DNA from 3 places in the Marinomonas foliarum genome. Region 1 is predicted to be linked to each of the others. Evidence: predicted binding sites of a transcription regulator. Region 1 holds the regulator's gene; each other region holds the start of a gene.
The links. Region 1 encodes FNR, which switches genes on or off when oxygen is low (the NO sensors DNR and NnrR bind a similar motif). Its sites were predicted from a motif close to TTGATNTANATCAA; they were not measured.
Positions count from the first base shown of each region.

Region 1 (7,851 bases):
AGCAATTAGCCTCATTGCAACCTTTTTCTGCTAACAAGGAATTGGCGAGTGTAGGTAAATTTTTTCGAGTTTTAGAAAGTAGGGGCTGTAGAAGACAAAATTTATTGGCGCATTTTGATGAAGACTTGCCCGTATGCAATAACTGCGATAGGTGCCTTTCCAATACATCTGAACAAAATGTGACGATAGCAAGCCAAAAGCTGCTTTCATTAATTTATTACACACGAGGCATTCAACCTTTCTCTTTACTAATTCAGATATTGCTGGGAAAAAAAACCAAGTCTGTACTGGCAGCTAATGCTGAAAAATCTCCATTATTTGCTAAAGGAAAAGAGCTTAATGAAGTTCAGTGGAAAGCCATCATTCGCCACCTAATTGCATTCGATTACATAACACTTGGCACAATTTCTGCTTTTTCAGTACACATAAATGAAAAGTCACGATCTGTATTAAAAGGTAAAACTCAGATCATTATTCCCAATGAGCAGTACTACCCAACTCTACATGAAGACAACCTTGAAATAGGTAGTGTAAATTGGCATAAAGTAATAGCGTGGAAATACTCTTATGGTAAAAATGTTCTCAGTGACAGCCAACTAAGATTAATCTGTCGCCATAAACCAAAATCTATCGCATCCCTAAGTAGACTAACCGGTTTATCAAAAGACCGAGTCATAGATTTTGCAGATACACTGCTAGAAATAGTACATGAAATGGATGCTTTGGAGGTGAGTCCTCAATGATGGAGCAATTAGAGTTAACCACTCAAGAACACAAAGCAAACGCCTTAAGTCATATTATTGATAAAGCAAATGACTGCTTTGATAAGGCAGATGAATTCTTTGGCAATAAATTTAAACGTTCAACATGTAATCTAAAACAGCGAGGTCGAGCTGCAGGCACGGCGCACTTACAAAAAAACGAGCTGCGATTTAACCTTTTTATGTACCAGCAAAACCCAACTGAGTTTATTAACACTGTGGTTCCACACGAAGTATCTCATCTAATTGTTTTCCAGATTTATGGTAATTCAGTGAGGCCTCACGGGAAAGAATGGCAAGCTGTAATGAGAAAAGTGTACGGCATCAACCCCAGTAGGACCCATACTTTTGAAACACCACCTCAAAAACAGCCATATGCTTATCGCTGCTCATGTCAAAAGCATCAGTTCAGTAAACAGCGCCACAATAGAGCACAAAAGGGAGTTGAGTACATTTGTAAGGGGTGTAAAACAAACTTACAATTTATAGGAGAAAACAGCTAGGGCGTAATAAAACTCTTATAATAGTGATTTAACGTGCACTTTTGCCCTGAAACCTTCATTTTTGATGCGATGGCGTTATCCTTATAGTAATATAGCGTCGTTTTATTTATAGCGTGTTTATGATGGATTTATCTAGTCGACCTAAAGAAAAGTTAGAGCTTAACAAGCTCCAGAAACGTCTGCGCAGACTGACAGGCCAAGCGATTGCTGACTTCAACATGATTGAAGATGGTGACAAGGTAATGGTATGTTTATCAGGCGGTAAAGATTCTTATACAATGCTGGAGATTCTTCGCAATCTGCAAGCAAGTGCGCCGATAGACTTTAGTATTGTCGCTGTCAATTTAGACCAAAAACAACCTGGCTTTCCTGAGCATATTTTACCTGCTTACTTGGAAGAATTGGGTGTTGATTACCACATATTAGAGCGCGACACTTACAGTATAGTAAAAGAGATTGTACCTGAAGGAAAAACCACTTGTGGGTTATGTTCAAGATTACGTCGTGGCTCGCTATACGGTTTTGCGGAAGAAATTGGTGCTACTAAAATAGCTCTTGGTCATCATAGAGATGACATTCTTGAAACCTTGTTTTTGAATATGTTCTTTGGTGGCAAGCTCAAATCTATGCCGCCTAAGCTATTAAGCGATGATGGCAAACATGTGGTTATTCGTCCTTTGGCTTACTGCAAAGAAAAAGATATCGAAGCCTTTGCTGTCATGAAAGAGTATCCAATTATTCCCTGTAATTTGTGTGGATCACAAGAGAACCTTCAAAGACAAGTTGTAAAAGACATGCTTCAAAAATGGGAAGTTGAATTCCCAGGTAGAACAGAAACTATGTTTTCTGCAATGCAAAACATTGTCCCTTCACACTTAGCAGATACAGAGTTATTCGATTTCAAAGGCTTGAAGCAAAACCCTGATGCTTTGAACAGATTAAACATTATTTCGTTATAGGATTTTAAAAATGAACATTACTTGTAAAACACTATTATTGACCGCTGGTATTTTAGGCGCATCAGTCGTAAACGCAGCGTCGACTGCTGGCGTAAGTTTAACTAACGAAACAGTAAAAGGTGATGTTAATTTTGACATGGGTACGTTCGGCGTAGACGCTGGCGTTGCTTATGACAAAGATGAAAGTTTCACAGCGACACACATTGGCGTTAACGTACAAGATGCAGACACAAGTGGACCATTACAAGTTGGGATTGGTGCTCGTGTATATGGCATCGATGCGGACGTAGAAAATGATAGCGATTTATCTATGGCACTTGCTTTAGGTGGTTGGTACCGCTACACACTACCTCAAGCAAACCGAATCAGCATTTATGGATCTATTTACTATGCCCCAGAAGTTTTATCTTTCACAAACTTAGACCATATGTATACCTATGAATTTCGTGCTGAGTACATGACAATGCGTAATGCCCGTGCATACATCAGCTATGGAAAAACAGTTGCAGTTTATGATAACAATAGCCGTGTTGAAGCGAATGAAGGCTTTGCAATCGGTGCCATGGTTGATTTCTAATAGTTGTAAGGCTCTAACACAAACTAAAAAGGTGGCTAAAGCCACCTTTTTTCTATCCTTAAAATGCTCAAATAGCGATATCAATCACCATCATAAGCACAAAGGCTAAACACTGGTATGTTAGTGTCTCGTAGTTTTTGACTGCCGCCAAGGTCTGGCAAATCAATAATTGCTGCAACCTCTTTAATATTCGCACCTTGTGCTGACAGTAATTCTATTGCGGCGAGAAGAGTTCCACCTGTTGCTATTAAGTCATCAAACAATAAGACTTCATCACCTGCTTTAACCGCACCTTCTTGTATTTCTAACTCAGCCTCTCCGTATTCTAAGGCATACTTTTGTGAAATAGTCTTGCCTGGCAGCTTGCCTTTCTTACGAACCAAGATCAGTGGTTTTTGTAATTCATACGCAAGAACAGCAGCAATAAGAAAGCCACGAGCATCAATACAGGCAATGTGAGTAATATCAGAAGAAATATAGCGATGCACATAAGCATCCACAACCATTCTCATCCCTTTTGGGTCACTAAAAATGGGAGTAATATCCCGAAAACTGATGCCTTGCTTAGGCCAGTCTTCTATTGTTTGTATTAGTGACTTAACGTAAAAATCATCGTAGAGCATTATGGTATTGCCTCAATATATCAATCAAATTTGACTGATTTTACCACAATCACTCGCAACCCCAACGAGTTTTTGCATTTCTGGGAAATCAACGATTTCAATCTCTTTACCATCGACATGTATCAACTCATTTTTTTGAAAACGAGTAATAACACGACTAACCGTTTCTACCGCAAGCCCTAGATAATTACCAATCTCTCCACGAGACATAGACAAACGAAAAGAGCTGGCTGAGTATCCACGCTTTTTAAAACGGTTAGATAAGTTCAGTAGAAAAGAAGCCACTTTTTCATCTGCGTTCTTTTTACCCAAAAGCACCATCATCTGTTGATCATCAGATATTTTACGGCTCATAACTTTAAAAATTTGATGTTTTAAGGAGGGGATTTGTGATGAAAGCTCTTCTAGATGACTAAACGGAATTTCACATACGGTCGTAGTCTCAAGTGCTTTTGCTGACACAGGGTAGGCTCCTGAATCAATTCCACTTAAACCGACCAGCTCGCTAGGACAATAAAAGCCTGTAATCTGCTCTTCTCCAAAGGAGGTAATGTTAAATGTTTTTAACGTACCTGAACGTACAGCATAAACAGAATCAAAGGCCTCACCTTGGCGAAACAAGAACTCTCCCTTTTTAAGGGGTTTTTTACGCTCAATAATCTGGTCTAATCGATTAATATCTTCATCTGCAAGTGCGATTGGAAGGCAAAGTGCGCTCAAACTGCAGTTTTGGCACTGTGAAGTGAGCGTACTGTTAAATCGTGAGTGTGTGTGTGTCAGTGACATATCAATCTCCCTGATATTAATTCAAATAACTTTTGAGAATTTTACTGTGCTATTTAAATGCTTATCGAAAACCATACAAATACAGCGAATAAGCAAGCGTCCACGGCCTGTGATCTTAATAGTGGTCTGCATTCCACTTCGATCAAACTCCAACATTCCATCCTGAAGCATGGGAGTTAAGCTATCTATTTCCTGTGAGAAATACTTATCAAAATCAATACTAAATTTTTGCTCAACTAACGTCATGTTTAACTGAAACTGTGATATTAGAGTCATGATGACATGATGGCGTATTCTATCATCACAGTCACTAATATATCCCTTAGCAATAGCTAACTGACCTTTTTCAATACTACTCCTATAAGTAGGTAAGTCAGTATAATTCTGAATATATACGCCATTTAGTTCACTAATTGCAGAAACACCAAATGCGATTAAATCCGTGCCCGCATGTGTAGTGTAGCCCTGAAAGTTTCGTTGTAATTCTCCCTGTTTTTGAGCTATGGCTAGTTCATCATTCGGTTTTGCAAAATGATCCATACCAATGTATTCGTAACCAGCGGCCAATAAGTATTCTATGCTCATTTTAAGCAAATCAAGCTTCATACTAGATAAAGGCAAAGAGTCATCACTTATGCGTCTTTGAGCGCGAAAACGATCAGGTAAATGTGCATAATTAAACAAAGAAATCCGCTCTGGTGATAATGAAACAACCTGTTTAAGCGTTTCTTTAAAGCCTTCAATAGATTGATAAGGCAAGCCATAGATTAGATCGAAATTAATCGATTTAATGCCTAACTTCCTAGCGTCTTCAACAAGGCTTTCAACCATACTATAGGGCTGTACTCTATGTATTGCTTTCTGAACCTTATGATCAAAGTCTTGGACGCCAACACTAATTCGGTTGATACCCATTTCAGTCAGTAGCTCAAGTTTTGAGTAGTTAATCTCTCTAGGATCGATCTCAATACTGTAATCCTGTGAACCATCATTAACCAAATTGAAATATTGTTTGACGCTATCAAATAATACTTTAATAAGATCTTCTGTCAGGAAAGTAGGGGTGCCACCACCAAAATGGAGCTGTGTGACCTTCCTTGAGTCATCAAGCATAAGACTACGCAGTCTCATTTCTTCACCTAACAACTCAACATACTCTATCCCTTTATCGTATTGCTTAGTGACAATCTTGTTACACGCGCAGTAGTAACAAAGGTGCGCGCAAAATGGAACATGAAAATACAAACTAAGATCTGCTTCCGATGGCATTAACATCTTGTCAATCAGCGCTATTTTGCTGATTGAAGCGTCAAACTGTGGAGCAGTAGGATAAGAGGTATAGCGAGGCCCAGATAAATCATACTTACTAATAAGTGCGGAATCCCAGATCATTATTCGTTCCTATTAAAATTTCTAATAGGAATTCTACTCTTTCAAGCAAGAGCTTATTCTGACACAGATCAATAGTTATCTTCCTGAATGTTGAAAAAACCGACTTCAATTTCTATAAAAAATTGAATTTAGTTCTAACGCTAAGATGAATCTGATTTAATAGTGGCTTTTAAGCATGAAAGTATGAAAACACTCCCTATATACTTTGCTCATGGGGCTGGAGCAGGTCATAAAAACGACTTTTTAGTACGCCTTTGCAACGCCCTTAATGAGCAAACCAAACAAGTCGTACATCCTGTTACTTTCTCATATATGGCAGAACAGGAGCGTACAGGTAATAAAAGGCCACCACCGAACTTCAAGTCTCTTATCCCAGAGTTTGAACAACTTATCGAAAATGAAGACGCATGTGTGGTTGCTGGCAAATCGATGGGAGGGCGTGTAGGCACTCAATTGAGTCATCTGCCTTGTGTCAAAGCGGTTATTTGTTTTGGCTTCCCCTTTTACCCAGCTGGCAAGCCTGAAAAAAATAGGTTGTCGTTTCTTGAAGGGTTAAAACAACCATGCCTTATTATTCAAGGAACAAGAGATCAGCTTGGTTCTCTAGATTGGGTGAGTCGACAGTCATTGCCTGATAATGTCGAAGTTCTATGGATTGAAGGTGCTGATCACGACTTCAAAACCCTTAAAAAGCTCAACAAAAGCATAGACGATACCATTCTAGAATTAGCAGCACACACAAAAAAATGGCTCGAACTTAATACCTAATCAAAGGGAAAACATTATGGAACACCAAGCACTGCTTGATGCAACTGATTTACTTTGCCCAGAACCCGTTATGATGCTGCATGTTGAGATGCGAAAACTCACTGCAAAAAATGTACTCAAGGTTATTGCAACAGACCCATCAACAACAAGGGACATCCCTAAATTTTGCCAATTTCTTGGCCACAAGCTTATGAAACAAACGCAAGAGGGTGATATTTACTATTACTGGATTGAAAAAAAAGAAAGCTAACTTAAATAAAAAAGCCCAGATCAAAATCTGGGCTTTTTTGCTTATTAAGTGAAGTAGGGGAATTAGGCTACTTTCAACTTTCTTGAGTGCTCTTTATGTCCAAGAATGGCACTTTCATAAGTCTGTTCAAAGCTAGAAAAGCCAACATCAATATCCAACCTTAACTGACGAGCCACATCACTTGATGACACTAGGCCACGAATGGCTTTTGTTTCTTCATCAATCACTAATAAATGCTGCAGCTTATTGTTACGCTGGCTAAATAAAAGTGACTCTATATCTGAATGCTGCAATGAAGTATAGGACAAAGCAAGTAGCACCTCCTTTGATCTCATTAAATCAGCAACCATCAGTTCAGAACGATCAAAACCATTTGCAACCTGTTTGATAAAGACATCTTCAGACAGATCCTCCAAGCTGACAATACCGACAAAATGGTTATCGGCATCAACCACTATTTTCATGCGTACGTGCTCTTTTCTCATTAATTGCACCAGCTCATCGGCACGAGTATTAGATTCAATTACCCGAGGCCCCGCTTTTTGAAAGTCCGTAAACACAGTGACGGCAGGAGAATAGATATTAATGTTTTCAATAGTAGCAGGCCATGTAAGTTCATTTACACTTTTTGTTGATACGTAAGTTAATGTTTTCATGATAGATCCCCAATAAAAAATAGTTAAATAAAAATAGGGTGAGTTATATCAATGAAAATGGCGGAGCTCTTGGATTAACATTACGAATAACTTTGGCACTGGCAGCAAAGGCATCAAAAATGTATGAATTAGATTGGAGAAGTGGGGCGTTAACATAAGATAAACTTAAAAATAAGCAACCTTTATCTGATCCAGTATCTTTGTCAGGAGTAACAACCTCATGACAAACCTGCTCAACTGTAGGCTCTAACCATCGAAACTGGTTTACTTCTTGAGCATTTGCACGCTGAGAGATCGTCAGAATAGACGATACAATCACTGCAATGATCATAAGTAATTGAGTTTTCATTGGAATACCTAAACATTAAATTGTCTACTTAATATAGGCTTGCTTGAATTTAAATCCCAGTATTAATTGCAAAATGCCGTGTATTTACACTATCTGAAGGTTTGTCAAAAAATTGTGGCCAGTGCAGCATTGCTTATTACAGGCCATAAGTAAAACGCCAGCTTATGCTGGCGTTTTACTTAATTCATATCACCTTAAGCTTTATGACAGATGCTTTAGTAAAGCTT
Region 1 covers NZ_CP070273.1:136,160-144,010, forward strand. Annotated here, with positions in the region: gene JSY38_RS00670 (RecQ family ATP-dependent DNA helicase) at 1-743, shown strand, start outside; gene JSY38_RS00675 (SprT family zinc-dependent metalloprotease) at 740-1,264, shown strand; gene ttcA (tRNA 2-thiocytidine(32) synthetase TtcA) at 1,384-2,223, shown strand; gene JSY38_RS00685 (YfaZ family outer membrane protein) at 2,234-2,800, shown strand; gene JSY38_RS00690 (adenine phosphoribosyltransferase) at 2,881-3,423, opposite strand; gene fnr (fumarate/nitrate reduction transcriptional regulator Fnr) at 3,448-4,209, opposite strand; gene hemN (oxygen-independent coproporphyrinogen III oxidase) at 4,231-5,601, opposite strand; gene JSY38_RS00705 (alpha/beta family hydrolase) at 5,785-6,369, shown strand; gene tusA (sulfurtransferase TusA) at 6,386-6,619, shown strand; gene JSY38_RS00715 (CBS domain-containing protein) at 6,682-7,275, opposite strand; gene JSY38_RS00720 (hypothetical protein) at 7,319-7,624, opposite strand; gene JSY38_RS00725 (NAD(P)(+) transhydrogenase (Re/Si-specific) subunit beta) at 7,826-7,851, opposite strand, start outside.

Region 2 (7,851 bases), 610 kb from region 1:
CGTAATTCCGGATTGGTAATGGGTTATGGCATTGGCTTGTGCAAAGGGAGCACAAGCCAGCAATAAAAAAGTGGTGCGAATTAGAAGTTGTTGGGGAATTCCCATTTAGACATCTCGTTCAAGCATTATCAAATGTGTTATGATCCGATCCTATTGTATACCGTTACTGTTGATCAAGCGGCAGAATTAAGGACCTTCTTTTGTCAAACCATGAAATCAAAGATAGATTCCGCGGCTTCCTACCTGTTGTTATCGACGTAGAGACCGCAGGCTTTAATCAAAAAACAGATGCTTTGTTAGAAATGGCAGCCAGTATCCTAAGAATGGATGAAAATGGCGACTTATATATCCATGAAACATTAGAGTTTTTGATTAAGCCGTTTGAAGGCGCAAACCTTGAAAAAGCAGCGCTAGACTTTACAGGCATAGACCCTTTTGCACCCGATAGACAAGACATGCCAGAAAGTGAAGCACTTGGCCAAATGTTTAGCAAAGTTCGAAAAGAGCTAAAGTCTGTTGGCTGTAAACGTGCCATTCTTGTTGGTCATAATGCCGCATTTGACCACGGTTTTTTAAACGCCGCCATTGAGCGAGTGGATATAAAACGCAATCCATTCCATCCTTTTTCTAGCTTTGACACCGCCAGTTTAGCCGGTTTGGTGTTTGGACAAACAGTATTAGCAAAAGCCTGTGAAGCAGCGTCTATTCCGTTTAGCAACGCAGAAGCACACTCTGCCAAATACGATACCGAAAAAACCGCAGAGCTATTCTGTGAAATGGTAAACCGTTTAAAACGCCTTGGCGGCTGGCCACTGGTTGAAAACGAAGCAGAAAATAGTATGGAAGCTATTTTCCATTCAGGAAAATAGCGCCATAATAAAAACGGGCTGATTCATTCATGCCCGTTTTCTCTGACCATTATGTGGGCAAGCTTATGCAAGGAAAGCGAATTTTATATTTAATGCTAGGGTGGTTTTCTCTCATCACTGGCATTATTGGTATTTTTCTCCCCTTACTCCCCACTACACCATTGGTGCTATTGGCGGCGTGGTGCTTTTCAAAATCCTCCGTACGTTTCCACACTTGGCTCATTGAGCATAAGTTTTTTGGACCAATAATCAATGATTGGCAATCTTCCGATGGTATCCCCAAAAAAGCCAGAAACAGAGCCATCATTTTTATGTGGGCAGGAATGGCCATTTCGATCTTTATTGTTTCGCGTATTTGGGCGACGATTGGACTTGTCTTTATTGGTCTGTGTGTGACAACGTATTTATTACGCTTACCTTTACGGTCTGAAAGTAAAAATATTGCCGAAGAAAAAGACGAAGAAGCTTAAACTATTCACCTATTACTTATTTTTTAAAAGGCACTTTATTCTATGACACGCCGACATTTTCGACACTTTGTCTTTTATCCTTTTGCCGCTTTGACAGGTTTAATCACCCTCACTTGGTTAGTCACGCCATTTATTGCGGAATATTACCTAAAAAATTACTTCCAAGAACAAAGTGAAGATCTCACCGTCGGCAAACTATCTGTTGATTTTTTTCCGCCCAAAATAGACTTAAAAGACATCGTCATTAATAACAAGAGCCAAGACACACTCACATTAAAGCGTGCCATTGTTGAAGTTGAAATATGGCCACTCTTCACTAAAACTGTCCATATATCACAAGCTAAGATCGACGGATTAAACTTGCTAGTCACTCAACAAGAAAAAGACTGGATAGTGGCCGGTATTAATACGTCGCAATTCGCCACACCAGAAGATCAACAAGAGCCAGATCAAGAAGTCACTGACACAGAACAAACTGAAGAAAGCACCAGTACGCCTTGGTCTATAAAACTACCTACTTTCACCTTCACTGACAGCCAAGTCAAACTGTCTCGTCAACCAGATTTAAACGTTCCAGCACAAGCTGATACGCTTACCATCAGCAATTTATCCATCGAAGGTTTATCTGGTCAGGAACTGACATGGGAAGGTGACATTGCACTATCAGCCTTATTGAATGACACAGCATTGTCATTAGACAGCCAATTTGACTACTCACCAGAACAAGCCAGCGCCGACCTTTCTATCCAAAATACACGTATTCTGATAGAGAGCTTTCGTCACTTTCTACCTGCGCCGTACCATGAAGGAAAAGGACAGTTGGAGTTAGAAGCTAGCCTACAATTTTCACAACAACTCGTTAATAACTCACCTGTTTTTGATATTAAAAATCTTTCGCTGAATGCTCAAATCAACAACCTTGATTTGCCATTAAACGAGCAAGACAAAGCCACCACAAAGTCCACATCACTGGCACTTTCAAAAGCCAATATCCATTTTGTTTCTGCTGAGCAATTAACGGCGATAGGTACTTTGGACCTCCAATCCAGCCAGTCATCCTTTGCCCAAGGGGAGTTGCAAGCACAACTTGAGAAACTGGCCCTAAACGTTCCCTTTGATGTTTCGCGAAATAATGCGGACTTAACCGCAAAAGGTAAGCTAGATATGCAACTGGACATGCCAGCTTTTGCGCAAGCAGACCTTAACGCAAAACTTAATAGCGTAAAACTAAGCACACCCTTTGATGTAAAACAAAATGAACTAGGCTTAACCGCAACAGGCGATCTTGATGTGCAGCTAGGCAAATCACTTATTACCCAAGCGCAACAACAAGTAGAATTTAACGACCTAACACTGAAAGCACCTTTTGATGTCAAACAGGATGAAGAAACTGGTCTGACGGCTAACCTTGCCTCTACCGAGCTGGGCTTAAATGAGCTTGCTCTGTCACTAGACAGTCTTGCCGTCCAGAACAAACAATTGCGAATAGCCTTGAACGAAGTAGCTTTTTCAATGGATTCAACAGAAGCTATGACAGCCTCTTTGATTGCTGACGTACAAAGCAATGAACTAACTGTTCAGCAAGCGGGAAATACCGCCAACTACGACGTATTCAATCTATCTAATACGCTAGCATTACAAAAAGACAGCGACAGCCTGTCGGCACAAAACTCTAAACTGTCGATCGATATTAAAGGATTAAATGCCACCCAAAGTGACGAGAAACATGTTTCCCTTGGTGCTGCAATCCTGACAGCAGATCAGCTCAATGTCGATCAAGCAGGTCAAGAAGCACCACGTGTAGAAGGTATTAACCTTAACTTCAGCAGTGAATCTCTAGACAGCAAGTTAACCAATAATAAGCGCATTGCTTCATGGAAAAACGCGGATATCAACAGCCTTTCATTTACCCAACAAGACAGCGACTTTGAGGCTTCCTTATCACAATTAAGCATTATGGATTTCACTTTCTCAGAACTTATCAGCGCACAAAATGATAAAACAGTTTTACCCGCGCTAGGCCATCTAAACAGCCTTAAAGTAGAGCGATTAAAAGCCAACCAAGATGGTGCAGATATCAAAAAAATCACCGCAGACGCGCTTGATATTAACTTAATGCTGGATGCTCAACAGAATATTGAAAACCTGGTGTTTACTGAAGCGGAAGAGCAAAAAGTCCCTACAGAAAACACTCAAAAATCACAAGTACCAAGAGTCGAAGACGCTAAAAGCACACTTGAAAACGAACAAGACACGGCCTTTAAAGCACCTTACTACGTCATTCTCGACGCATACGATACAACAGGAAAATCTCGCTTTTACTTCCAAGATAAAAGCATTTCTCCCATGCTAAAACGCGCACTAGACATAGAAACATTGTCTCTGCGAGACCTAAATACCACGAAAAAAGACCAAGCAACTGTCTTTGCTTTTAAAGCTCGCAACGGCAAATATACAACATTACAAGCCGATGCGACTATTTGGCCACTTGCCGACAAGCTAACGTTAAACACTGAAGTTGTGGTGAACGAGGCAGAATTACCGCCCTTCTCTTCTTACATCGCCAATGTCCTAGGTTATCAAATTGATTCTGGGCAATTGGATTTAGATCTCAAACTCAATGCAAAAGACGGCGTTTTAAATGGCAGCTCAAACATAGTACTAAGGGAGTTTGATTTAGGTGGCCGCCAAGAAAGCAACTCAGTAATGAAAGCCGGTGCCGTACCTCTGAATATTGCCGTTAGTGTATTGAAAGACAGAGACAACAATATTGATTTGAATATCCCGCTTTCTGGTGACATAGAAAACCCTGAGTTTGGCTGGACAGATTTCTTATTCTTACCAGTTAAAAAGGCGCTTTATGCCGCCTCTAGCACCTATTTGATGCAAACCTTCATTCCTTACGCCAATGTCATTAGCATCGCGCAGTTTGCAGGTGATCAGCTACTAAAAATTCGTGTCGAACCGTTAATATTTGAAGCTGAGGACGAACAGTTAAATGACGCTCAAGACGCCTTCCTTGAACAACTGGTAGCGCTAATGAAAGACAAAAAAGACAGTCAGCTAAAAGCATGTGCTATAACAAGCTACCTTGATTTAGGTCTTGAGAAACCACCCGTGTCCATCGACCAAGACACCAGAGATGAGGCTATCAACTTAGCGCAAAAACGCGCAGATAACCTAAAAGACTATTTGGTCAACGAAGGTATCGCATCTTCTCGTGTCTACCTATGCACACCTGAAGTTGACCTTTCTCGAAGCAGCAAGCCAAGAGTAGAGTTAAACTTCTAACACTTCTCCCAAAACACAACCGCAGTGGCGCGAGCCACTGCGGTTTTTTTGTCAAAAAAAAGCAAATCCCCCAGCAAACTATGGACTCTTCCATAAACTGAATGCGTCATCATTGAAATTCACCAATAACAAGCCATAACTATTTAAGGAAAGTCTGACAAGCATCAAGTGCACAACTGCTTAAGTAGGCTAACCTAAACTTAAAGTAAATACTTAAAGGAGACAGTTATGCCGATTGAAGATCATGCTCTGGTAAACGAATTCCCTGAATTCAAAGAGGATATCCATCAACTAAAAATGGATGATGCGCATTTCAGGAAACTCTACGACGAATATAACCATCTCACCAAATCTGTCGAAAAAATGGAGCAAGAAATCATTCCTGCGAGCACTACAGAAGAAGAACAGCTGAAGAAGCAGCGACTTCAGCTAAAAGATACGCTTCAGGGCTATATAAAAGCCACCAGACTAGCGGCTGAAAAAGCCTAGCTAATCCTCTGGCAGAATGGCTTCTATTATTTGCTGTTCTGCCTCTTACCTTCCTTCACAGCACACGCTTTCAGCACCATCTCGCACTATCGTATGAGAAATGAATACTGTCTTGATATAAAAAAGCACATCATTTGTATTTTGAAACTTTTGTAAATTTATTCTCATTTGTAAATGAATATCATAAACATTAACATACGCAACTTACTCATTTACTCTTGGTTTACCTATGACATTAAGAACCACCTTAATGATGATGCAAGCCTGTGGTGCGCTTGTTTTTTCTACTGTGATTTTTGCTGAAAATACCGCAAATGACATCACACAAGACAGTTACCTCAATGATGGAGATAACAACGTTAAGGATGGATCCAACATAGAGCTTCAGACACTTCAGGTAAAAGGCCGCGCTCTGTCTTACTACAAGGAAGATGAAGCAGCACTTGCTACTCGTACCTCCACGCCGATTGATAAAACGCCTCAGTCTGTTCAAGTGGTGACAGAAGCCTTGATTGAAGACCAAGCCGCACGACAAATCACCGATTTGTATCGCTCAATATCTGGCATGTCACAAAACAACGTATCGACAGTGACGTTACGAGGCTTTAGCCAAGATGAAGTCTTGTACAACGGCCTTAAAGGCGACCCATTTGGTGACTTCTCTATTCCTCAACTGTTTACCATTGAGCAAATACAAGTCCTCAAAGGCCCATCTGGCGCAATCTACGGTGCAGGGGAACCTGGCGGTGTCGTAAACTATGTGACGAAAAAACCGACGTATGAACAGAAAAACACCCTCAAAGTCAGCGCGGGTAATAAAGACTTTTTAAGTGGTAGCATCGAATCCTCTGGCCCAGCTAATGAAGACGCCTCGCAACGCTACCGTGTTGGTATTTACTCCGACGGTCAAGATTCCTACCGAAACAATGTCGAAGAAGAAAACCAGATTATTGACCTTGGTTATGCCTGGGACATCGATGAAAACAACACTCTTACCGTTCAATACACGGACATTCACCAATACATTTCTGGTGCCCGTTTACGCGGCATTCCAACCGATGACGATGGCAACTTCTTAGCCGATACCTCATGGAACAATAACGAAAAATCCGATTACCAAGAGCTTGACGCGCAAGTCTTTCAGACTCGCCTAGACCACAGCATCAACTCATGGCTGGACAGCAATGTCTCGGTTCGTTACTTCGAAAACACCGAAACCCAGAAATATCATGAAATAAACAAACTGATAGATAGCAGTAGCGATGGCACTGCAGATACCACGCAAAGACAATATCGTGACCAAGTCCGTACCCGCAAAGGCATTACGCTTGCAGGTAATTTAATCGCCGAATTAGGCGACCATACCCTGCTAGTCGGAAGCGACTATTTCCACCAGAAAAATAGCTTTCTATACAGCTATGCAAACAAAGCCGATGGCGTTTCCAATCTTAGCCTAACTAACCCTATCTACGGCCAAGATGATGTTAATACCTACACAATGAACTTAAAAACCGATGAAACGACAACAACGGATCAAATTGGTTTGTATGTTCAAGATCAATGGAAAGTAACCAATCAACTAGACTTGCTCGCTGGCGCTCGTATTGATCGGATTGAAGAAAAATACGATGGTTATAAGATAAAAACGGGAACTACAAAAGCAGACTACAACGACACAGGTTATTCCAGCCGAGTTGGTGCTACTTATAAAATCAATGACAACTGGAAACCTTATGTGTCTTTTTCGACCGGCTTTGTACCACAAGACGCTGCAGACCAACAGAAGTCGGCCAATGGCAGCCTGTTCGATCCAGAAGAAAGCCAACAATTTGAAGCCGGTGTACGCAGCTATTGGTTTAACAACCGCTTAAACGTAAACCTAGCGGCTTACCACATCACCCGTGAAAACATCCTGCAAGAAGACCCAAATGACAGTAACTTGCTGGTTGCCTTTGGTAAAGTTCGCAGTCAAGGGGTTGAACTAGATGTCATGGCTGACATCACTCCTCGCTGGGTAGCCAATCTAAGTTACGCTTACAATGACACCATCGTAAAAGAAGCCAACGACGGTATTCAATACGCCGACGGAGATCGTTTTGCTAACGCGCCTTATCACCAGCTCGGTTTGTGGACACGATACGACTTCCCTAGCATAGACTCCTCTATTGCCTTTGGGGCCGATTTCGTGAGCGACCAGATAAACCGACAGGGCCAAACCGTAAAACCTTACACCGTCTACGACATGTCATGGCAGACACAATGGCAAGATTGGCGATTCCAGCTAAACATCAAAAACTTGCTTGATAAAGAATACGCTGTCAGCGGCTTTACCGAAAAAATTGGTTCATTCGTCGGCGAACGTCGTCGCGTTTACCTTTCTGCCACGTACGATTTTTAACTGAGTAAAAAACAATAACATTTTAACTGCTGTCATTTCCGAGAAGGAGGGTCGCTAAAGGTAGTCAGCGAAGATTGGAGCGGGTTTTGTAGGCCTGATGAGGGAGGTACGACCGTGATCAGGCGTGTGACAGATTACTTCTTCACCCTCAATTCATTCCGCCTTCAATCAGTTGATTTGTATAGTTTCTTTATATGGAATCATTAGCTAATCGACTCTTTTTCAAAGGCAATGCTGTGAGGGTATTGGTATGCATCACGTACGTTTTCAAGCGTTATGTATACCGTTAACCGTCAGATCACACCTTCGTTCCTCGGTTCATCTGACCTACAAA
Region 2 covers NZ_CP070273.1:749,278-757,128, forward strand. Annotated here, with positions in the region: gene JSY38_RS03470 (flagellar protein MotY) at 1-105, opposite strand, end outside; gene rnt (ribonuclease T) at 201-869, shown strand; gene JSY38_RS03480 (YbaN family protein) at 899-1,339, shown strand; gene JSY38_RS03485 (DUF748 domain-containing protein) at 1,382-4,630, shown strand; gene JSY38_RS03490 (HP1242/YdcH family protein) at 4,859-5,119, shown strand; gene JSY38_RS03495 (TonB-dependent siderophore receptor) at 5,349-7,517, shown strand.
Region 2: the regulator FNR is predicted to act here: its motif matches at 4,785-4,798, upstream of JSY38_RS03490 (HP1242/YdcH family protein).

Region 3 (7,851 bases), 1.6 Mb from region 1:
CAAAGCATTCCGCGCTTCATCTAGGCTGCCCGCCGTTTTCACGTGATAATCTTGATTAGCCAACCAGCGGCTCGCCAGTTCACGAAAAGCAGGTTCGTCATCAACCAATAGTATTTTATTTTGAGTCATGGATTTCTCTATTTGAAATAGCAGTGCCAGAAAAATGGCGAGGTAAAATAAGCTCGAAGGTCACAGGCCATGTCGAATCAGAACGATGCTGAATCTTCCCGCCATGGGCATCAACAATACGGCGTACAATGGCTAAACCTAGCCCGCTACCGCCTGCTCGCTTAGTCACAAAGGGTTGAAACAAGGCTTCACCTTGTAAGCTTGCATCGATTGCTGGCCCGTTGTTGTGGACGCGAATCACAAGCTGTTGGTCCTCTTCTTCGGCTTCAATAAACAACTTACCATCGGGCGTGGAGCGTAAAAAAGACACGGCGTTATCAATGAGATTAATAAACACCTGCTGTAGTCGTTGGGGGTCAGCATCCAGCTCAATCGATTCATCGATATCTAGCTCAAACGCCACACCTTCTAGCTGGGCTTGCGCCAGTACGCTAGCAATTAATGATCGCAATGGTGTGGCAACAATTTGCAATGACAAACCACCGGAATAGACCAACATATCGCTCACCAAACGATCCGCACGTTTTAGCTGAGTTTGAATATGCTGGCGCGTTTCGGCTGGTGCGTCATAAGCCGCCATGGAGATAATATTCAGAGGATTGCGCAGCTCATGGGCCATCGCTGCAGACAAACTCCCCAGCTCGACCAGATGCTGTTCGTCCATGCGTTTTCGTTCGGCTACCGCCAGGGCCAACGAGCGTTCAAGCAAACCACAACTGGTCGTGAATAAAGACGCAAACACTTCCGCCGTCAAACGCATACCTGGGCTGGCATCTTCCCAACCGATTAATACAAAGTGCCAATCAGACTCCGATCGAAACACTTGTATGGCCAATGCATTATTCTGCTCATCTACCGAGTGATCGCCGTGTTGCAATTGAATCGCTACATTTTGTCTTATTTGTCGCGAAAGTAACTGCTCACCAACACTTGTCAATTCTGTCCAATACTGAGCCTCTTTCAATTGCGTTGACCAAGTATCTAATACCGCTTCATTTAATGAGGCTCCGGGATAAATCAGCCGAGAAATTAAGCGACTCAAGGGCTGATATATCAGCGCAGCTACCACCAAGATCAGCAAGGAATACAACCAGAGTTGCCAACTGGGTACATTGGCCAGCGCCTGCAAACCGATACGGCCAGACACCACACTAATTACCGCGATCACACAGAGAATCACCAACATCATGGCGACCCAAAGCAAGGCCCGATTAGCGAACGCATTAACCGATAAAATCTGATAACGCACCACTGCATAAACCAGCAGTAGTAGATACGTCGGCAGCAGTAACATGGGGTAAGGGAACCAGCTAATGCCGAAAGAAGGAAACACAAAGCTGGTCGCCAACAACAAGCCCCACGCACCAACGCCAAACATGGCGAGAATCGATCGTTTCTTGTTGCCAGAATGACGATACCAACCAAACAGCAAAACACCATGAGCCAAGATGCCGATCAACACGGTATAAGCGAGATTCCACGCCCCGGCCTCGGTAAAAATAAAAAAGGAACGTGTATCCAAGGTACTAATTGCATCGCCCGCGCCTATCCACCAACTCTGTAACACCACTGCGAAACTAGTGAGATAAAACCAAGGCACCGCACGATATAAATGCTCAAGCATCGGCTCTTTAACGGGGACAGAGTTCACAAAACGAATGGCAAAGTGTAAAAAAAAGGTCGGCATCAGTGGGTTGGCGAGAATGATATGAATGCCAATTTGCTCGTAGCCTTGGAACAAGACCACATGCCCAAAGCACCAAATCGCCATCATAATGGCAAAACCTGCCAAGGCTTGTAGGTCACTTTGTTTTCTGGCTCGCCACAATAACCAGACCGCGACCAATACGCCGCACACACTGGTCACCAACATGGCCACTTCAAACATCAGGGAAAGTGTCAAAATCGTAAACCTCGTTTACACCTAAAAGTGAGAAAATCGTAAACCTTTTTTACACTTCATGCAAAGACGAAAATTTTTCCTTTAAAATCAATAGTATAAATTTAACTAATAATTGGCCTGTCCCTTGCTGTAGGTAAGGCAACCTTGATTTAAATCAAATCATTTTCAAATAACAGGACAAGCATCATGAATACTGGATTTTTAATGACCGAAATCATCGCGCTTTTTAGCATTGTTGGCTTAGCCCTATTACCTCTGGCTTTGCAGCAAATGCGTACGCTAAGAGTTAAGAGAAACGCCTAACCTTATCTATATATCTCTTAACGCTTATTGATTCCCAAGGGAGCCATTATGGACCTCGACGTCGCCATCTTATCTCGCATACAGTTCGCCTTTACTGTGAGCTTTCACATTATTTTCCCCAGCATCACCATTGGTTTGGCGACGCTAATTGCCATTTGGGAAGGCTTATGGCTCAAAACACACAACCCTTACTACTTGCAGCTCGCCAAGTTCTGGATCAAACCCTTTGCCATTACATTCGGCATGGGCGTGGTGTCTGGCATTGTCTTGTCCTATGAATTTGGTACTAATTTCTCCAAATTTTCCGAAATGACTGGGGCTGTGATTGGGCCACTGATGGCCTATGAAGTGCTCACAGCTTTCTTCATGGAAGCTGGCTTTCTTGGCGTTATGCTGTTCGGTTGGCAACGCGTTGGACGAAAACTGCATTACTTCGCTACTCTCACCGTAATGGTAGGTACTTGGATTTCAGCGTTTTGGATCATTGTAGCGAACTCTTGGATGCAAACTCCAACAGGGCACAAAATCGTCAACGGTAAATTCGAAGTCGAGAGCTGGATGGAAGTCATCTTCAATCCATCTATGCCTTACCGCTTCACTCACATGGTGGTTGCTTCGTTAATCACTGCGACTTTCGTGGTAGCAGGTATCAGTGCTTATTATTTGCTGAAAAAGAAAAACATTCCTTTTGCAAAAAAAGGCCTGTCCATGTGCATGTGGTTTGCCTTGGTGCTAACGCCACTGCAAGCATGGATAGGTGATATGCATGGCTTGAACGTAAGAGAGCATCAGCCCACTAAATTGGCGGCCATGGAAGGTATTTGGCCTGCGGAAGAAGCAAACGTTCCTCTACTGCTATTCGCTATGCCCAATATGGAAACCGAATCAAACGATTATCAGGTTGGTATTCCTAATCTTGGTAGCTTGATTTTGACTCACTCTTGGGATGGTGCAGTACAAGGCTTAAAAGCCGTTCCACCTGAAGATAGACCGAACGTACCACTAGTGTTTTGGTCTTTCCGCGTCATGGTTGGCATTGGCTTTGGTATGATGGGCATCGCGGCGCTAGCGCTCTTGTTACGTCGAAAAGGCCGCTTGTATGAAAACAAAGCCTTCTTATCTCTGGTGACACTCTTTACGCCGATGGGAGTCATTGCGGTGCTGGCAGGTTGGTATGTGGTGGAAATTGGCCGTCAGCCTTGGATTGTCTATAACCTCGTTAGAACGTCAGAGATCGTATCGCCACTTCCTCCGGAGCGTGTGCTCTTTACCTTGACCATGTTTGTCATCATTTACAGCTTACTGATCGGTGTTTATCTCTACTTTATGCGTAAGTTGATTAAAAAAGGGCCGCCTTCCATGGAAGCGCTAGAACAACAATTGATTGGTATGAAAGCGCCGGGCTATGCATTGGCTTGGGTAAAGTCGCTAACAACGAAAGAACAGCAAGCAAACGATCAAACTTCACAAGCACAAGGAGATAAATGATGGATTTGGCTTTTTTCTACTTCCTCGTCTTAGGCTTTGCCATCTTTATGTACGTGCTACTCGATGGCTTCGACCTAGGGATTGGCATTCTCTACCCTTGGTTTAACCAAGAAGGCGAGCGTGATCATTTAATGCGTTCTATCTCACACGTTTGGGATGGCAACGAGACTTGGTTAGTCTTTGGTGGAGTCGTCTTGTTTGCCGCCTTTCCAGCGGCTTATGCGGACATTGCCTCAATATTTTATCTACCCATCATGCTCATGCTGTTTGCTTTGATCTTTCGCGGTGTGGCGTTCGAATACCGGTTTAAGTCCGATACCTCTCGACCTTATTGGGATTTTGCCTTCAGCGCAGGGTCTGCTATTGCGGCATTTTGCCAAGGCATGTTGCTAGGCTCAATCGTTCAAGGCGTGCCAGTCGGTGTCGACAGTTTATCTAGCCTGCATTGGTTAACGCCGTTTTCTATATTGACTGGCTTTTCCGTAATGGCTGGCTATGCACTATTAGCCGCTTGTTATCTGTTTATGAAAAGCCGTGGCCGTATTCAAGAGCATGCAGCGACATTGGGCAAACAACTCTTGATTATCACTATTTTGGCTATGGTCATTGTGAGCTTGTGGACAGTGGCTAGCCAAGTGGGCATTCGACAGCGCTGGTTCTCTGGCTTGAATTTCTTGTGGCTATCGCCACTGCCTATCATCACCTTGGTGGTCGCGGTGTTGGCTTGGAAAGATTTAAACAGCCACGCCACAGGAACCGTTCACCACGAAGGTCGACCTTTTTGGTATGCAGCAACACTCTTCTTACTGGGTTTTGCAGGGCTTGTCGTTGGTTTATTCCCTTACTTAATACCAAGACAGTTAACCTTTATGGAAGCAGCATCGCCAGACAGCAGCTTGCTTTTCTTACTGCCAGGTATATGCATCTTCGTGCCCTTGATTTGTGCCTACACTTTATGGGGTTATCGCGTCTTTGCCGGTAAGGTGGAAGATTATCAGGAGGGTTACTAATGTCACTCAAAAGCCTGAAAGAAAAAGCCGCCAAACTCAAATCGTGGCAATGGTTTTTGCTGCTGTACGGCATCGGCTTTATTGCCATATTAACCGCATCTTATGGTATTAAACTGCTAATGACGGGATTGCCGTAACGTCTTAATCTCAGTAAATAAAAGAACTGGCCTTAGCTAAGTAACAAGCAGGCCAGTTTTTTTTGCATCTGTGTCCTCTATTCTTCCTTTATCTGTCCATGTGCAAATCATGATAAAACACGTAAAGTAACTTGCTGCTTTACGCCTCATCATCATACGGTTAAGGACTAGACATGATTCGCAAAGATATGTTTTTGGCACTCTTTATTATTGTCGCCTGGGGCTTTAACTTTATTGTCATGCGTTGGGGGTTAGACGAGCTCACTCCAATGATGTTGGGCGGATTACGCTTCCTCGTTATAGGTATGATTGGTTGCTTTTTTTTCTCTCGACCTAATACGCCGCTGCTTTGGTGTATTGGTTATGCCTTATCATTGAACTTCGGCCAATTTGCTTTTTTATTCAGCGCTATATCTTTCGGAATGCCGGCAGGTCTGGCTTCTTTGGTACTGCAATCCCAAGCAATTTTTACTCTATTATTCGCTATCTTATTGCTAAAGGAAGCCGTGCGACCTTATCAAGTACTCGCCATTGGTATCGCTATTGGAGGCTTGGCGGTCATCGGATTGGACAATGAAGACTCCACCATGACAGCACTTGGTTTTGGCTTAACTTTAGCCGCAGGATCTAGCTGGGCAATGGGTAATATTTTCACTAAAATCATTAGTCGAAAAGGCTACGATGCCAACCTAAACCTAATCGTTTGGTCGAGCTGGATTCCGCCAATTCCTTTCTTTATATGTGCCTACTTTATTGATGGCGGCGATGTCATGTGGAGCAACATCATTGAACTAAGCTTTAAATCTATAGCGTCACTTGCCTACCTATCTCTCTTTGCTACCTTGGCTGGCTATGGTTTGTGGAGCTATTTGTTGTCTCGTTACCCTGCAGCAACCGTAGCACCGTTGACCTTGGGCGTTCCTGTTGTGGGGCTAACTTCTGCGGAAATTTTTCTTTCTGAAACAGTAAGTGCTATGCAATGGGTGGGGATTTTGGTCGTGTTGATTGGCTTGTTGCTTAATACTTTCGGTGGGCGCTGGTTAAAGAAAGTTAGCCAGCGCCCCGCTTGAGGTCGTTTTGAAATTGAAGGTAGGTTAATCTTTTCGCTCTTGTTGCGCGTCGATCTTATCCGCAAGGTGCGCTACTTGAGCTTGCAACTCTGAGATTTGAGTCACTAAGGCTTGGTGATGATTTTCTTGATTTTCGTGCTCTTCTTCCGCCGTTTCGCGTGTCATTACATCTAACACAACACCCACCATCATGTTTAAAAACACAAATGCGGTTAAGAAAATAAAGATGATGTAGAAGATCCAACTAAACGGGTACACGTCCATTGTTTCATACATAACATCCGTCCAATCTTCGAACGTCGCAATACGAAATAGCGTCAGCATAGAAATCGCAATATCGCCCCAAAGCTCCTCGTTTACATGATGGAAAAAGATGGAACCAACCGCTGCAAAGATGTAAAAAATAATAAACATCAACAAAGCGATATAACCCATTTTGGGAATAGCTTTGAGCAAGGCGTTAATCAAGAATCGAAGGTCAGGAATGATTGATACCAGACGCAAAACACGAAACACTCGTAACAAGCGTGCTACAAGAATCATCTCGGTCTCGGAAATTGGCATCAAACTACCAGCAACAATAATAGTGTCGAAGATGTTCCAAGGATCTTTAAAGAAATGACGTTTATCATCACAAGCAATAAAGCGCAGACTAAGTTCGACTAAGAAGAAGACGGTAATGAAATTATCTAAGTAATTTATGCCTTTCTCAATACCATACGGTAAAGCATAGGTTTTAGCGCCAACTGTGAGCGCAGCAACCACAATAATACTAATGATAAAACCCTGAAACCACGCACTGCGTTCAATGCGCTTCATCATGGCAAACAAACTTCCAGAATGACCTATTTCCATTTTTACCTACACCTAATATGCAATCATAATAGCCCGAATCAAAGACAGGCCACGCCATATTAAGTTCATATCAGGCAGAAGAAAAGCAGAAGCAGGTTTAGTGGCCAGACTTGTTAATTATGTACGTTTTACCCGCACAACTTTCATGATTTCAACAGGAATACCTGCGACCATTTCTTGAGTAGGATAATAAGTGAGGTTCACGCGAGCACCGCGCAGGGTTCGATATTTACCCTGGCGTTTGAAACGAAAAGGTACGTCGTATCCTTCGATCATCAAGGTGTGCAAAACCCAATCCTCTTGGGGACGTTGAGCATGAGATTTCACTTTCAGCCCATCGGAATGAATCAGCGCATCATTGTTTTTTAACAAAGACTCAGGATCGGATTTCACGAGAGATTTCCTTTCTTAAAGATCAAAGCCTCTTAGTATGACACAAAGAACTGCTATCTTAAAAAAATTGTTTAAATTTCACTCAACTTTAAGGGGTCGTGTTTTTATGCTCCTCTTTATTTTCTGAATCTCCTGACTCTTTGAATTGGCTCATTGCCTGTGCGACTTCTCGACTTTCAAAGCGCACAACCGCTTTTTGTAGAATCAAACTATTAGGATAAGTCACTACATCATTGGATAAACGCTGGATAATCACATGAAAGGTCGATATCTCTAGAATCTGCCCTAAAATCTCATCGTCTTTATCGACCACCTTTACCCAATCTCCTACTCGATAAGGAAAGCCAAAAAAGATAATCAGACTCGCGGTGATGTTACTCAAAATAGACCACTGAGCAAATAACGCCACACCCACAACAGCAAACACAGAGGAGAAAAATATAGCCAGTTGACCGTAGCCAATGCCGAGCACGATACAAACCAGTAGAACGAAAATAGCCGTAAAGCCCAGATTAAGCATTTTCGATACATAAGTAATGCGGACTTCATTGGCGTATTTCTTC
Region 3 covers NZ_CP070273.1:2,514,444-2,522,294, reverse strand. Annotated here, with positions in the region: gene JSY38_RS11670 (sigma-54-dependent transcriptional regulator) at 1-129, opposite strand, end outside; gene JSY38_RS11665 (sensor histidine kinase) at 116-2,032, opposite strand; gene JSY38_RS11660 (cytochrome ubiquinol oxidase subunit I) at 2,384-3,823, shown strand; gene cydB (cytochrome d ubiquinol oxidase subunit II) at 3,820-4,833, shown strand; gene JSY38_RS11650 (hypothetical protein) at 4,833-4,970, shown strand; gene JSY38_RS11645 (EamA family transporter) at 5,144-6,040, shown strand; gene JSY38_RS11640 (ion transporter) at 6,065-6,895, opposite strand; gene JSY38_RS11635 (hypothetical protein) at 7,013-7,288, opposite strand; gene JSY38_RS11630 (mechanosensitive ion channel family protein) at 7,377-7,851, opposite strand, start outside.
Region 3: the regulator FNR is predicted to act here: its motif matches at 2,177-2,190, upstream of JSY38_RS11660 (cytochrome ubiquinol oxidase subunit I).